DNA from 3 places in the Mesorhizobium sp. BR1-1-6 genome. Region 1 is predicted to be linked to each of the others. Evidence: predicted binding sites of a transcription regulator. Region 1 holds the regulator's gene; each other region holds the start of a gene.

Evidence for each region. The regulator LexA, encoded in region 1, represses DNA repair genes until DNA is damaged. The targets are predictions, from matches to a motif close to TGTTCNNNNTGTGTTCNG.
Region 2: LB545_RS04325 (DNA recombination protein RmuC) is a predicted target of LexA. The motif match lies at 1,441-1,458, and genes of this name have one in related genera.
Region 3: LB545_RS23375 (single-stranded DNA-binding protein) is a predicted target of LexA. The motif match lies at 3,159-3,176, and genes of this name have one in related genera.

Annotation. Positions count from the first base shown of each region.
Region 1 covers NZ_JAIUHZ010000010.1:74,362-78,927, forward strand. Annotated here, with positions in the region: gene gltX (glutamate--tRNA ligase) at 1-295, opposite strand, end outside; gene LB545_RS19670 (ComEC/Rec2 family competence protein) at 399-2,849, shown strand; gene lexA (transcriptional repressor LexA) at 2,843-3,586, opposite strand; gene LB545_RS19680 (TetR/AcrR family transcriptional regulator) at 4,039-4,566, shown strand, end outside.
Region 2 covers NZ_JAIUHZ010000001.1:880,838-885,403, reverse strand. Annotated here, with positions in the region: gene LB545_RS04330 (GFA family protein) at 1-102, shown strand, start outside; gene LB545_RS04325 (DNA recombination protein RmuC) at 122-1,408, opposite strand; gene def (peptide deformylase) at 1,512-2,042, shown strand; gene fmt (methionyl-tRNA formyltransferase) at 2,049-2,984, shown strand; gene LB545_RS04310 (GNAT family N-acetyltransferase) at 2,981-3,487, shown strand; gene truA (tRNA pseudouridine(38-40) synthase TruA) at 3,511-4,260, shown strand; gene LB545_RS04300 (transporter) at 4,248-4,566, opposite strand, start outside.
Region 3 covers NZ_JAIUHZ010000015.1:113,753-118,318, reverse strand. Annotated here, with positions in the region: gene LB545_RS23400 (helix-turn-helix transcriptional regulator) at 1-211, opposite strand, end outside; gene LB545_RS23395 (hypothetical protein) at 299-835, shown strand; gene LB545_RS23390 (MarC family protein) at 1,009-1,638, shown strand; gene LB545_RS23385 (OsmC family protein) at 1,644-2,069, opposite strand; gene LB545_RS23380 (DUF2306 domain-containing protein) at 2,092-2,505, opposite strand; gene LB545_RS23375 (single-stranded DNA-binding protein) at 2,546-3,058, opposite strand; gene LB545_RS23370 (ArsR/SmtB family transcription factor) at 3,295-3,609, shown strand; gene LB545_RS23365 (SRPBCC family protein) at 3,606-4,109, shown strand; gene LB545_RS23360 (ATP-dependent Clp protease proteolytic subunit) at 4,141-4,566, shown strand, end outside.

The DNA.
Region 1 (4,566 bases):
AGTAAGCCTTGCCCATGCGCACCAGCTCCTCGGCCACCTCGCGATGGCGCGGCGCGCGCTCGAACTGCGAGACGGCGTCGCCGTCCCAGGTGAGGCCGAGCCAAGTCAGTCCTTCGAGAATGGCTGCTGTCGCCGCATCGGTGGAGCGCTCGCGGTCGGTGTCCTCGATGCGCAGCAGCATCGTACCGCCGGTGTGCTTGGCGTAGAGCCAGTTGAAGAGCGCCGTACGCGCGCCGCCGATGTGCAGGTAGCCGGTGGGCGAGGGGGCAAAACGGGTGACAACCTTGTCGGACATACAACTCTCGGGAAACGTCTGGAGCGGGGTGCGGATCACACGCACTTTCGCGCGTCGCGCGTTCATGTAGCATAGGGTGTCGAGGGCGCAAGGGGCAGACCCGATGGCTGGAGCGGGCCGGGGCGCGGAGGAAGGCGAGGACGTCGTTGCCGGCGTCAGCGAACGCTCTCTTTTTGCCATGCCCGCGCCCGCCTCATTGCCGCTGGCGTTGCCGCCCCTACAGCAGCCGGGCAAGTCGCCGCCGGCGGATGTTTCCACGCCGCCCGGCATTCCCGCAGCCGGCGCGGCCGAGCGCCTGCGCCGTGAGTTCGGCCGTGCCTCGTGGCCTCGTCTGCGCAACGGCGTGGCCAGAGCGTCCGAGCTCGAACTCGATCGGGGCATAGGCTTCCTGCTCGTCCCGGTGTTCCTGGCGTGCGGATCGATTGCGTATTTTTCGTTGGCGGCGGAGCCGGGCTTTGCCAAGCCTGTCGCGGTCGCGATCCTGATGTCGCTGTGCGCGCTCGTTTCACGCTCATGGCCGAAAACGCATCTGTGCTTCATGGCGGCGCTGTTGTGCGCGCTCGGCATGCTCGCCGGCAAAGTCGAGACGTGGCGAGCGGGAACGCGGATGCTGGGCTCGGAAATCTCCACGCAAATCACCGGCCGCGTCGTTTCGGTCGACCAGATGGAGACCGGGCGCATCCGGCTGACCATCGATGTGACATCGACCGCGCGGCCGAAACTACGCTACGCGCCCGAGCGCGTTCGCCTTTCGGCGCGCAAGGTGCCGGCTGAAGTGACGGCCGGCTCCCTCGTGACCGGCTATGCCAGGCTGTTGCCGCCGACCGGGCCGGTGCGGCCGGACAGCTACGACTTTTCCTTCGACAGCTACTTCGCCGGCATAGGCGCCAGCGGCTTCTTTCTCGGCAACCCCAAAATCGTCTCAGCCGATGACAGGCCGTTGTGGGCCGCCCTCTCAGCCGCCATCGAGAGTGCTCGCGAAAGCATTGCCGACCATATCAGGGGCAGCATCGGCGGCGCCGAGGGCGAGATCGCCGCGGCGCTGATCGTGGGTGTTCGCGCCGGGATTCCCGACGAGATCAATGAAGCGATGCGACGCACCGGCATCTACCACATCATCTCAATTTCCGGGCTGCACATGGCGCTGGTCGCCGGCACCGTCATGGGTCTGCTGCGTGGCGGCTTCGCGCTGTTTCCGAACTTTTCCTCCCGTCGGCCGGTCAAGAAATACGCGGCCGCGGCGGCACTTTTCTCGATCGCCGCCTACCTCGTCATTTCGGGCGTCGTTGTCGCCGCCGAACGCAGCTTCATCATGCTGGCGGTGATGCTGATCGCCGTTCTGTTCGATCGGGCGGCACTCACCATGCGCAATCTGGCTATTTCGGCGATCGCCGTCATCGTGGTGTCGCCGCACGAGGTGGTAGGGCCGAGCTTCCAGATGTCGTTCGCCGCCACCGCGGCCCTGGTCGGCGCCTATGCCGGCTGGTCGGATCGCAAAGCCGACAAAGCGCGGACCCCGCCGCCGCAACGGACCTTGCCTGGCCTGCTGACGCGAAAATTGCTGCTGGCGACAGGTGGGCTGGCGATGACCTCGATTATCGCGGGAAGCGCCACGGCGCTTTTCGCCATCTGGCATTTCCAGCGCGTGTCGCCGCTCAGCCTGTTCGCCAATCTTGCCGTCATGCCGATCGTTTCTGTCGTGATGTTCCTTGCGGTTGCCAGCGCGCTGCTGATGCCGTTCGGGTTCGATGGACCATCCCTTTATCTGATGGGCAAGGGACTGACCGCGATGATCGCCATATCAGGATGGATCTCGCAACGCTCGCCGGTCGACGCGGTCGGGTTGATTTCGCAGCAATCCGTCCTTCTGGTGGCGATCGCCCTGGTCATCGCGACGATGGCCACGACATGGCTGCGGCTGACGGCACTTCCCTTCGCGCTCGCCGGCCTGTTGACCGTCTCGGACACGCGCACGCCGGACGTGCTGATTTCGGAGGATGCCCGCCTGGTGGCGTTGCCGATCGGCGGCGGCGAGCTCGCGATCAACCGGGCGCGCCCGAACGAATTCACCGTCGATAATTGGAAACGCGCGCTGAAGTCCGAAACCATCGTTGCGCCGGAACTGTTCGACAGCGGAGACCGACAGTTCGACATCTTCGATCCCGCGCAACTTCCGGCGGGAGCGCCTTTCTATTGCTTCACGGGCCTGTGCATGGCCCGGCATACCTCGGGGGCGATCATCGCGCAGGTGGAGGATCGCAAGGACGCCTGGAGGGCCTGCTCCTATGCGGATCTGATCGTCATCAACGACCCCGCGGGCTACGATCCCTGCCACAATCCGCTGGTTCTCGTCATCACCAAGCGGCAGCTCGCTCGCAAGGGAAGCGCCGCCGTCTTCTTCGACCGGCAATCGGCGACGGCACCGGCGCTGGTCAGCTTTGCCGTCGACCGGCCATATCGGCCCTGGCATGAACAGCGAAAATTCTCACGCGAAGCAAGGGGATTGCCGCCTTACCGCAAACCCGAAAAGCCCACCGCCGAGCCCGCTCAGTAGCGCCTGATCAGCCCGACCAGCTTGCCTTGCACCTTGACCCTGTCCGGTCCGAAAATACGTGTTTCATAGGCCGGATTGGCAGCCTCGAGCGCAATCGAAGCACCCTTTCGGCGGAAGCGCTTCAGCGTTGCTTCCTCCTCGTCCACCAGGGCCACGATGATCTCGCCAGGACTTGCGGTGTCGGCATTGCGGATGATGACCGTGTCGCCGTCGAAAATGCCGGCCTCGATCATCGAATCGCCCTTGACCTCCAGCGCATAGTGTTCGCCGCCCATGATCATGTCAGGCGGCACTGAAATGGAATGCGTCTGATGCTGGATGGCATCGATCGGCACACCCGCTGCGATGCGACCCATGACCGGGATCGACACCGCTGAAACAGCGTCGTCGTCATTGCCGACAGCGGGCAGACGCGAAGACGTCGCCGGCTTGATCTGCCGGCTAGGGCTGCTGCCCTGTCCGAGGCTGCCCTGGATGACGCTCGGGGAGAACTTCTTTGCCGCGTTAAGACCCGGCGCGATCGAGTCCGGCAGGCGCAGCACCTCCAGCGCGCGCGCCCGGTTGGGCAGGCGGCGAATGAAGCCGCGCTCCTCCAACGCCGTGATCAGCCGATGAATTCCCGACTTGGAGGCGAGGTCCAGCGCTTCCTTCATCTCGTCGAAGGACGGCGGAATGCCGCTTTCCTTCAGCCGTTCATGGATGAACATCAAGAGTTCATGTTGCTTGCGCGTGAGCATGGCGGCCCCCAAAGGCATTGCACGAAGGGTCTGGAACCAGAATCAGAAAACAAACCCAGAACAAACCCTATCTGTTCCAGTTGTGTTCCGCAACCATTTAAAGTTTAATGAATTTGTTAAGGCGACGGAAACGAAATGCCCTCCCGCAGCCAGCATCCTGCCAGCGCGGTCCGTCGTCAATGCGCTCCCGGGCCCTTTGAAACTATTTTGGTTAATGGCCTGTGGCCCGACCGGTCTCCACTCTTGGCACAAGCCTGCAAGCTGGGTGACCGGCAGGTGCGGGGTGCGTTTGGGCGGATTAGAAACCCCTGCGGCTCGTGAACGAAACGAAACCAAAATGCCAACTTCCGCCGGAAAACGGCCAGACACCACCACTGGTCGCGACGGGCTGCGTTCGTTCGTTCGCTTGACGAAACCGTATAATAATGTACGGTTTTCGAAGAGGAACACCAATGACCACGCCGAAGCAGGCCGCGCGACGCGAACGGATAGAGGAGGCCGCCTATGCGGTGCTCCGGGAAACCGGCTACAAGAGCGCCTCCCTGCTTGCTATCGCCAAGCGGGCATCGGCCTCGAACGAAACCCTCTACAACTGGTACGGCAACAAGCAGACCCTGTTTCGATCCTTGATCGAAGCCAATGCGGGAGAGGCAAGGAAGCTGCTGGAGGACGCCCTTCACCGGGCGCGCGATCCGCTCGAAACCCTGAACTTGCTCGGGCCAGTCCTGCTGACCCTCGTGACGGGCGACAAGGCGGTGGCGCTCAATCGCGCCGCGGCCGGCGACGTCAACGATACAGGCACGCTTGGCCAATCGATCGCGCAATTCGGCCGCAATACCATAATGCCGCTTGTTGGCGACCTGCTTCGAACCGCAAGTCGGGCCGGCCTGATCGCCTGTGACGATCCTGCCGAAGCCGCCGACATCTACATCAGTCTTTTGATCGGCGATCTCCAGGTTCGCCGGATCGTTGGGGTGCTC
Region 2 (4,566 bases), on a different contig from region 1:
CGGCAACGCCAGGATTTGATTCCGACACTGCAAAAATGGCACCGCTCGGCGCTTCACTGGCTACCTGAATTTCACGGCATGACCACAGTGGAGGAGCAGTAGCGCCGTCCGGTGCGGCGCCTCATTCGTCGCCTTCGACGACCCTCAGCCTGAGCTGGCCGGTCTTTGAATCGGCAACGCGTGGGGAATCGACAACGCGCGGGCCGGGTTCCGGCTTCGCAGGGGCTGGTGACGCCATGTCAGGGTCGGCATCGCCTCCGGGCTGCGCCCCAAACTCCAGAGCTTCGATCTTCTGGCCGCGTTTGGTCACCTTCGACGTCGAGACGAGGATGTCGTCTATATCCTTGGCCGACTGGGCAAAATGGCCCTGCAATTTGCGCACCCGCTCGTCGACGCGCGAAACATCCTCCATCAGCCGGATCACCTCGCCCTGGATCAGGTGTGCCTGCTCGCGCATACGGGCATCCTTCAGGATCGCCTGGATGACCTGGATCGACAGCATCAGGAGCGACGGCGAGACGATGACGACGCGGGCGCGGTGCGCCTTCTGCACCACCGCCTCGAAATTTTCGTGGATCTCGGCAAACACCGATTCCGACGGCACGAACATGAAGGCGGTATCCTGCGTCTCGCCCTGGATCAGATATTTATCCGCGATATCGCGGACATGCACCTCGATGTCGCGGCGGAAGGCCTGCGACGCGACCTTCTGCTGTTCGGCGCCTTCGGCGGCGCGGATGGCGTTCCAGGCTTCCAGCGGAAACTTGGCGTCGACGGCAAGCGCCGGCGCGCCGTTGGGCATCTTCACCAGGCAATCGGGACGGCTGCCGTTGGACAAGGTCGCCTGGAACTCGTAGGCGCCGTGCGGCAGACCGTCGGCGACGATCGCTTCCATGCGCGACTGGCCGAAGGCGCCGCGCGTCTGCTTGTTGGAGAGGATCGCCTGCAATTGCACGACCTGGCCGGCGAGCGACTGGATGTTGCCTTGCGCGGTGTCGATGACGGCCAGCCGCTCCTGCAATTTGGCCAGGCTCTCATGAGTGGATTTGGTTTGCTCGGTCATGGTCTGGCCGAGGCGGCCGGTCATGGCATCGAGGCGCTGGCCGATCGATTGCGTCAGTTCCGCCTGCCGCGCGCCGAAGACTTCCGCGATGGCGCCCATGCGGCCCTGCATCTCGGCTTGGCTTTGCAATATGCCGGCCATCCGCGCCTCGGCGTCGCGGGCATGGTCGGCGGCTTCGGCAGCGGCCACGGCGCGCGCCTTGGCCGAGCGCCACAGCGCGACGACAAGCGCCACGAACAGGCCAAGAAACACAAAGGCCCCGAACGCCAGCGCATGGCCGAGCGTGATCGTGGTCGCGCCAAGCCGGGCGACAGGTTCCGAAAGGATGGATGTCAGGTCGTTCATGCACACAGCATAGACGATTCGGCCGGCCAGCACAGATCAAAACGTGAACGATCCCCCGGCGTACCGGTTGACGCCCTTTATTCAAGGTCTTAGGTGAGACGCCATGCCGATCAAGCCGCTCATCATTCTTCCCGACCCCATCCTGCGCCAGGTTTCCAAGCCGGTGGAGCGCGTCGACGCGCCCTTGCGCAAACTGGCCGACGACATGCTGGCGACCATGTATGACGCGCCCGGCATCGGGCTGGCCGCGATCCAGATCGGCGAGCCGCTGCGCATGCTGGTGATCGACCTCGCCAAGGAGGACGAGACGCCGGCGCCGCATGTCTTCATCAATCCCGAAATCCTGGAAAGCGCCGACCAGCGCTCCGTCTACGAGGAAGGTTGCCTGTCGATTCCCGACTATTATGCCGAGGTCGAACGCCCGGCTTCCGTGCGGGTCAAGTATCTCGACCGCGATGGCAAGCTGCAGGAAATGGAGGCCGAGGGGCTGATGGCAACCTGCCTGCAGCATGAGATCGACCATCTCAACGGCGTGCTGTTCATCGACCACATTTCGAAGCTGAAGCGCGACATGGTGGTGAAGAAGTTCAAGAAGCTGGCCAAGGACAAGGCTCCGGGCAAGCTGGTGGGATAGGGGACAATGCCCCTTCGCGTCATTTTCATGGGGACGCCGGAGTTTTCGGTGCCGACATTGCGCGCGATTGCCGATGCCGGACATGAGGTCGCGGCCGTCTACACGCAGCCGCCGCGAGCCGCCGGCCGGCGCGGCCTTGAGCTGACGCCGTCGCCGGTACAGCGCGAGGCGGAACGGCTGGGCATCGAGACGCGCACGCCGACGTCGCTCAAGGGCGAGGCCGAACAGGCAGCTTTTCGCGCGCTGCAAGCCGATATCGGCGTGGTCGTGGCTTACGGCCTGCTGCTGCCCAGGGCGGTGCTTGAGGCGCCGCGACTGGGCTGCATCAACGGCCATGCCTCGCTGTTGCCGCGGTGGCGCGGTGCGGCGCCCATCCAACGGGCGATCATGGCGGGCGACAGCGAAACCGGCATGATGGTCATGCGCATGGAAGAAGGCCTCGACACCGGCCCGGTGGGGCTGGTTGAAAAATGCGTCATCGAACCCGATATGACCGCCGGCGATCTGCATGATCGATTGATGAGCGTCAGCGCCGCACTGATCGTGGAAGCGCTGGCGCGGCTGGAAAGGAATAGCCTGGCGTTCACCGCCCAAGCGGTTGAGGGGGTGACCTATGCCAAAAAGATCGATAAATCCGATACGCACGTGGATTGGACGCGACCCGCGGCCGAAGTTCACAATAATATTCGCGGCCTGTCGCCGTTCCCCGGCGCCTGGTGCGAGGTTGAAATTGGTGGCCGGGTGGAACGGCTGAAACTGCTTCGCTCGACGCTTGCGCAAGGTGTGGGCGAGCCGGGAGGAATTCTCGACGACCGCCTGACGGTCGCCTGCGGAGCGGGCGCGATCCGGCTGGTCGAAGTTCAACGGGCTGGCGGAAGGCCCGCCGCCGCGCAAGAATTCCTGCGCGGGACCAAGATCGAAAAAGGAATGAAACTGTCATGAGCATGATGTCGATACGCGCGGCGACGCCGCGGGATCGCGAGGCCATCCGCCTCGTCGAGGAACACGCTTTCGGCCAGCAGGCGGAGGCCGGGCTGGTTGACGCGCTGGTTTCCGGCGGCGACGCCGTTGTCGAACTGGTGGCGGAAGAAGACGGGCAAGTGGTTGGCCACATCCTGTTTTCGCGGCTCTTCGTCCGCACCGGCGGGAAAGATTTCCCGGCGGTGGCACTGGCGCCGCTGGCGGTGGAGCCCTCCTTTCACGGCACCGGCATTGGCGGCGCGCTGATCCGCGAGGCTCACATCCGCCTGCGCGACGCCGGCGAGATGCTGGCCGTAGTGCTGGGCGATCCCACCTACTACAGCCGTTTCGGCTACAGCCACGCGCGCGCCGAAGGATTCGAGAGTGAATACCAGGGCGAGGCGCTGCAGGCGCTGGCCTGGGGCGACGCTCCCGAAACCGGCCGGCTGGTCTACGCCTCGGCCTTCACCGCACTCGCCGCCTAGGCGAGTGCGTATAGCCGCCCGGCATGCCGCGTTTTCGCCTCGACATCGAATATGACGGCAGCTTGTTTGCCGGCTGGCAGCACCAGGCGGACCAGCCTTCGGTGCAGCAGGCGATCGAGCAGGCGATCGAAAAATTCTGCGGCCAGCAGGTCCGCTTGCGCGCTGCCGGCCGCACCGATGCGGGCGTGCATGCGACGGCCCAGGTGGCGCATGTCGACCTGGCCAGGGCCTGGCCGGACGACAAGGTGCGCGACGCCGTCAACGCGCATCTACAGGCCGCCGGCAACCGCATCGCGATCTTGAAAGCAACGACCGTCGTCGACGGCTTCGATGCCCGCTTCTCGGCTATCGGCCGTCACTACCTCTACCGCATCCTCAACCGGCGCGCGCCCTCGGCGCTGGAAAAGGGCAAGGTATGGTGGGTGCCGAAGCAGCTTGACGCCGCTGCCATGCACGAAGCAGCCAAAGTGCTGCTCGGGCGGCATGATTTCACCACCTTCCGTTCCACGCAATGCCAGGCCGAGAGCCCGGTGCGCACGCTCGACCGTCTTGACGTCAGCCGTTCGGGCGACATGATCGAAGTCAGAGCCTCGGCGCGTTCCTTCCTGCACAACCAGGTGCGCTCGATGGTCGGCTCGCTCAAGCGCGTCGGCGAAGGCGCATGGACGGCCGGCGATCTCAAGGCGGCGCTCGAGGCGCACGACCGCGCCGCCTGCGGCCAGGTGGCGCCGCCCGACGGGCTTTTTCTGATCGGCGTCGATTATCCCGGATAGAGTCCCGAAAGGCTCTGAGCTCCGGTGTCCGGAACCGTGATGCCAAGCAGCGCCTGCAGCCCGAACAGCACGATCAGCGAAGCGATGAACATGCCAACGAAGACAGCGGTCCCGATTGCGGCCCCCCTGCCGATGGTCGCGTTGGTCATGCGCCAGGTCAGCACCATCGACAGCGCGAACAACAGCAGCGACACAAGGCTGGAGATCTGGCTCGCCGAGGTCAGGAAAAGCCTGATCAGCGCGGACGGCAGCATCAGCCAGGCGGTGATGGCCGAAGCCCAGTTCGAGGCCACGACATAGTGCACG
Region 3 (4,566 bases), on a different contig from region 1:
ATGTGCCGGGATTACCGAGCAGCACCGCGCCTGGCGCGAGCATCGCGGTGCCCTGGCTGGCGCGATAGCGGAAGGTGCCGCTGGTCACCGCGGCGACGCAGAACGTCCGGTGCTCCTCCTCGAACGGCCGGTCGCCGGCGCCGGCCGTGCACACCACGTCCGACACCTGCCAGCCTGGCCCCGAGGCAATGATCCTGTCGCTCGTCGTCATAGCCTGAAAGATAGCAATTTTTCCCAAGCGCAGAACCCTGCCCCGGCCTATCGCTTGCGGCCTCCTGACAGCATGAAGGCACCAGCCATGACCAACCAGCCCACTTTTACCGAAGCCCTGCACAGCGACGGGCCAGCCCCCGGCTTTGCCGAGAATTTGGATCTCTACGGTCGCTTCGTCGGCGCCTGGACTTTCGATGCCAGCCGTCATCTCGAGGACGGCACCGTGCTGACCGGACGCGGCGAGGTGCATTTCGGCTGGGTGCTGGAAGGCCGCGCGATCCAGGACGTCTGGATCCTGCCCGCGCGCGATGCCGGCCCCTCGCCTTCTCTCGGCAAATGGACCTTTTATGGCACGACCTTGCGCGTCTACGATCCCGGCGCAAACGCCTGGCATATCTTTTGGAGCGATCCCCGAAACCAATACTACAGCCGCCAACTCGGCCGCGCCGAGGGCGAAACGATTGTCCAAGTGGGCGCCGACGGCACCGGTTCCTCCGTACGTTGGAGCTTTTCACGGATCACGGAAAATTCCTTCCGCTGGCTCGGCGAGCGCTCGCACGACAATGGCGCGACATGGCGGCTCGAAGTGGAGTTCCTGGCGCGGCGCTCTGGCCGTACCTGATCAAGCAAGCCCGCGACGCAAACTCAGGCATTCCCTGCGTTCTTTCGCGTCTCCCTCGGCCCAGCCGGCTTTCGCAGAGTTCGCGAGCCGCCTCTCCCCAGCCGGTTTCCTCCGTCCCTGCTTTGCTCTACCAATGTCGGGATGCGGGCTCGGCCCGGCGGGAGGGGTGAGAGATGCCGAGTTTCGACAGCCTGTTCAACGCCTTCGTCACCATTCTGGTGACCATCGACCCGCCCGGGCTGGCGCCGCTGTTTCTGGCGATAACGCGCGGCATGAACCGCGAGGAGCGCCAGCAGGTCTCGGTCCGCGCCTCGGTCATTGGCTTCCTTGTGATGGCGCTGTTCGCGGTTGCCGGCGCGTCGATCCTGTCGGTGTTCGGCATCACGCTGCCGGCATTCCGCGTCGCCGGCGGGTTCCTTCTGTTCTTCATCGCTTTCGAAATGGTGTTCGAGCGCCGGCAAGACCGCAAGGAGAAGATCGGCGACGTCGCCATCACCAAGGACATGATCCACAACATCGCCGCTTTCCCGCTGGCGATCCCGCTGATCGCCGGCCCTGGCGCGATTTCGGCGACTGTGCTGCTCTCCGGCTCGTTTCAGGGTTTTGGCGCCCAGGCGGCACTGGTCGGCATCATCTTCGTCTGCCTCGCCATCACCTATCTCGTGTTCGTGCTCTCGGAGCGCATCGACCGCATCCTCGGCCAGACCGGCCGTTCGATCCTGACCCGCCTGCTCGGCGTTATCCTGGCGGCACTTGCCGTCCAGTTCGTGGCTGACGGCATCAAGGCGCTGATGGCCTCATAGGCCGCTTATTTTGCCGTCGTGTCGATAATTTCGAAATCGTGGGTAATGGCGGCGGTTTTGGACATCATGGCCGAAGCCGAACAGTATTTTTCGATCGAGAGATCGATCGCCCGCTTCACCTTGTCGGGCGACAGCGCCCTGCCCTTGACGATGAAATGCATATGAATGCGGGTGAACACCTTGGGATCGGTCTCGGCTCGGTCGGAATCGAGCTCGACCACACAGTCCTCGATCGCCTCGCGCCCCTTTTCGAGGATATGGACGACATCATAGGCCGAGCAGCCGCCGGTGCCGATCAGCACCAGTTCCATCGGGCTCGGCCCCGGCGTTCTCCCTTCAGGGCCGAACGCGGTCCCCAGTACGACCTTATGGCCTGTGCCGGACTCGCCGACGAAGGTGCGTTCCTCGACCCATTTGATGCGTGCTTTCAACTGATATTCCTTCCACTCGGGATCACGGTCTGGCTTGCGCGACGCCGAAGACCACGTCGTGCAAGATTCTGCCGGGCACCAGCGTAAAGACACCGGCACCCACCAGTGCAAAGATATACAACGCAATCATCGCCTTGCGGTGCTTGGCGACGCGGTGATTGCGTGCATGCCAGACCGCCAGCGGCACCGTGACCAGCACCAGGATCGACAAGAGATGGATCGGGCTGAAAGGGCCAATGAGCCGTATCTGCTGGATCCAGAAACTCGAGATGGCGACGGCCAGCATCAGCGCCGCCCAGAGATAGCCCATCGCGCGGTGGCGCAGCGTGCCTTTCGGCAGCGCCAGCTGCACGCCGCCTATCGCCAGCGCGGCAAAGGCCGCGAGCGCATGCCATGGGATCGGAGGACGTGCCGATAGGAGCGGTCCGAGCGACATCGCGCCCTCTCCTCAAATGCCCGTCACGCCGTGTCGATGCTCAGAACGGAATTTCGTCGTCCAGCTCGCGCGACGAACCGCCGCCGCCCTTGGGAGCGCCGCCGCCACGATTGAAGCCTTCGTTCGGGCCGGACTGGCCGAAATCGGAACCACGGCTGCCGCCGCCGGAATAACCCCCGACCTGGCCGCCCTCACCCTGGCCGCGCGCGTCCAGCATCTGCAGCTCGCCGCGGAATCTCTGCAGCACGACTTCCGTCGTGTATTTGTCGGCACCGGTCTGGTCTTGCCATTTGCGTGTCTGCAACTGGCCCTCGACATAAACCTTCATGCCCTTCTTCAGATACTGCTCGGCAACCTTGGCGATGCCCTCATTGAAGATGACGACATTGTGCCACTCGGTCTTTTCCTTGCGCTCGCCGGAATTCTTGTCGCGCCAGCTTTCCGATGTTGCGATGCGGATGTTGACGACCGGCTCGCCCGAATTCAGGCGGCGGATCTCCGGATCCGCTCCGAGATTGCCGACCAGAATGACCTTGTTGACGCTACCCGCCATGATACTTCTCCGCGCTCGTCCGAAACAAATTTTTGTCGCAGCACCTTACAGGTTGCGCACACCCGTTGCCTGCTGTGGCTGCCTTTTCCCACAAGGTTTTTGTTCTCTTTTCGTTCCTATATGCATCGCCGCTCATTGTCAAGGAATGGCAGTAATGCCGGAGCCGCCAGCTTCCCTTCATATGGGCCGTAAAACATCGCTTGCCAAACCGATAAGTATCGACTTATGCTTTCGCCATGATCGAAGCGGAGATTTTCCGGGCGCTGGCCGACCCCACCCGACGCGCCGTCTATGAACGCCTCGCCACCAGCGAGATGACGGTGTCGCAGCTGCGCACCGGCATGACGGTGTCGCAGCCGGCTGTGTCGCAGCACCTGGCGGTGCTGCGCAGCGCAGGCCTGGTGGTCGAGCGGCGGGCGGGCCGCAACGCCTATTACCGCGCCGATCCGCAAGGGCTCGACCCGCTGCTTGGCTGGATCGAACGCTACCGGACGTTCTGGCCCGAGCGCATCGAAAAACTAAGGACGGTTCTCAAGGATATGGACCAATGACGCACGCACCAGTGACCGACGAAAGCCCTGCGCGGACCGCCCCCGACGCGATCGAGTTCGAGTGCGATCTCCCCGAGCCGCCGGAAAAGGTATGGCGGGCGCTGACCGTGCCCGAATTGCTTGCGGCCTGGATGATGCCCAACGACATCAATCCTGAGATCGGCAGCAATTTCGCCTTTGCCGGGCCGGATGCGCCGATCGAATGCGAGATCCTCGATGCCGAGCCCGGAAAAAGGCTTCGCTATTCCTGGCGGCAACAGCCGCGGCCCGACGAGGAACGGAACCCGCTCGACAGCATCGTCACCTTCACGCTCGCCCGCACCGTTTCGGGCGGCACGCATCTGCATATTATACATGAAGGCTTTGCCCGTGCGGCGACATCCGCCGCCAGGCCCATGGTGACCATGGCAGGCGCCGGCTGCCGGCTTTCATTCGCTGCGCGTGCCTCCGGCCGCCGCCCCGCAGCCAATTCATTTTGCCTTCTGCAGCGCGCCGCTTGAGTGGCCGACACATGAAAAACGGAGAGAGACGATGACCGGTTTTGCCAATCTGGTGCCGATGGTGATCGAGCAGTCGAGCCGCGGCGAGCGCGCCTTCGACATTTTCTCGCGGCTGCTGCGCGAGCGCATCGTCTTTATCAACGGCGAGATCAACGACGGCATGTCGGCGCTGGTCTGCGCCCAGCTTCTGTCGCTGGAATCGGATAATCCCGACAAGGAGATCTCGCTTTACATCAACTCGCCTGGCGGCGTGGTGACCAGCGGCTTCGCCATCTACGACACCATGCAATATGTCAGCTGTCCGGTGTCGACGGTGTGCATGGGCTTTGCCGCCTCGATGGCTTCGTTCCTGCTGATGGCTGGCACGCCGGGACGGCGCATCGCGCTGCCCAACGCCAGCCTCGTCCTGCACCAGCCGCTGGGCGGCTTCCAGGGTCAGGCATCGGACATCCAGCGT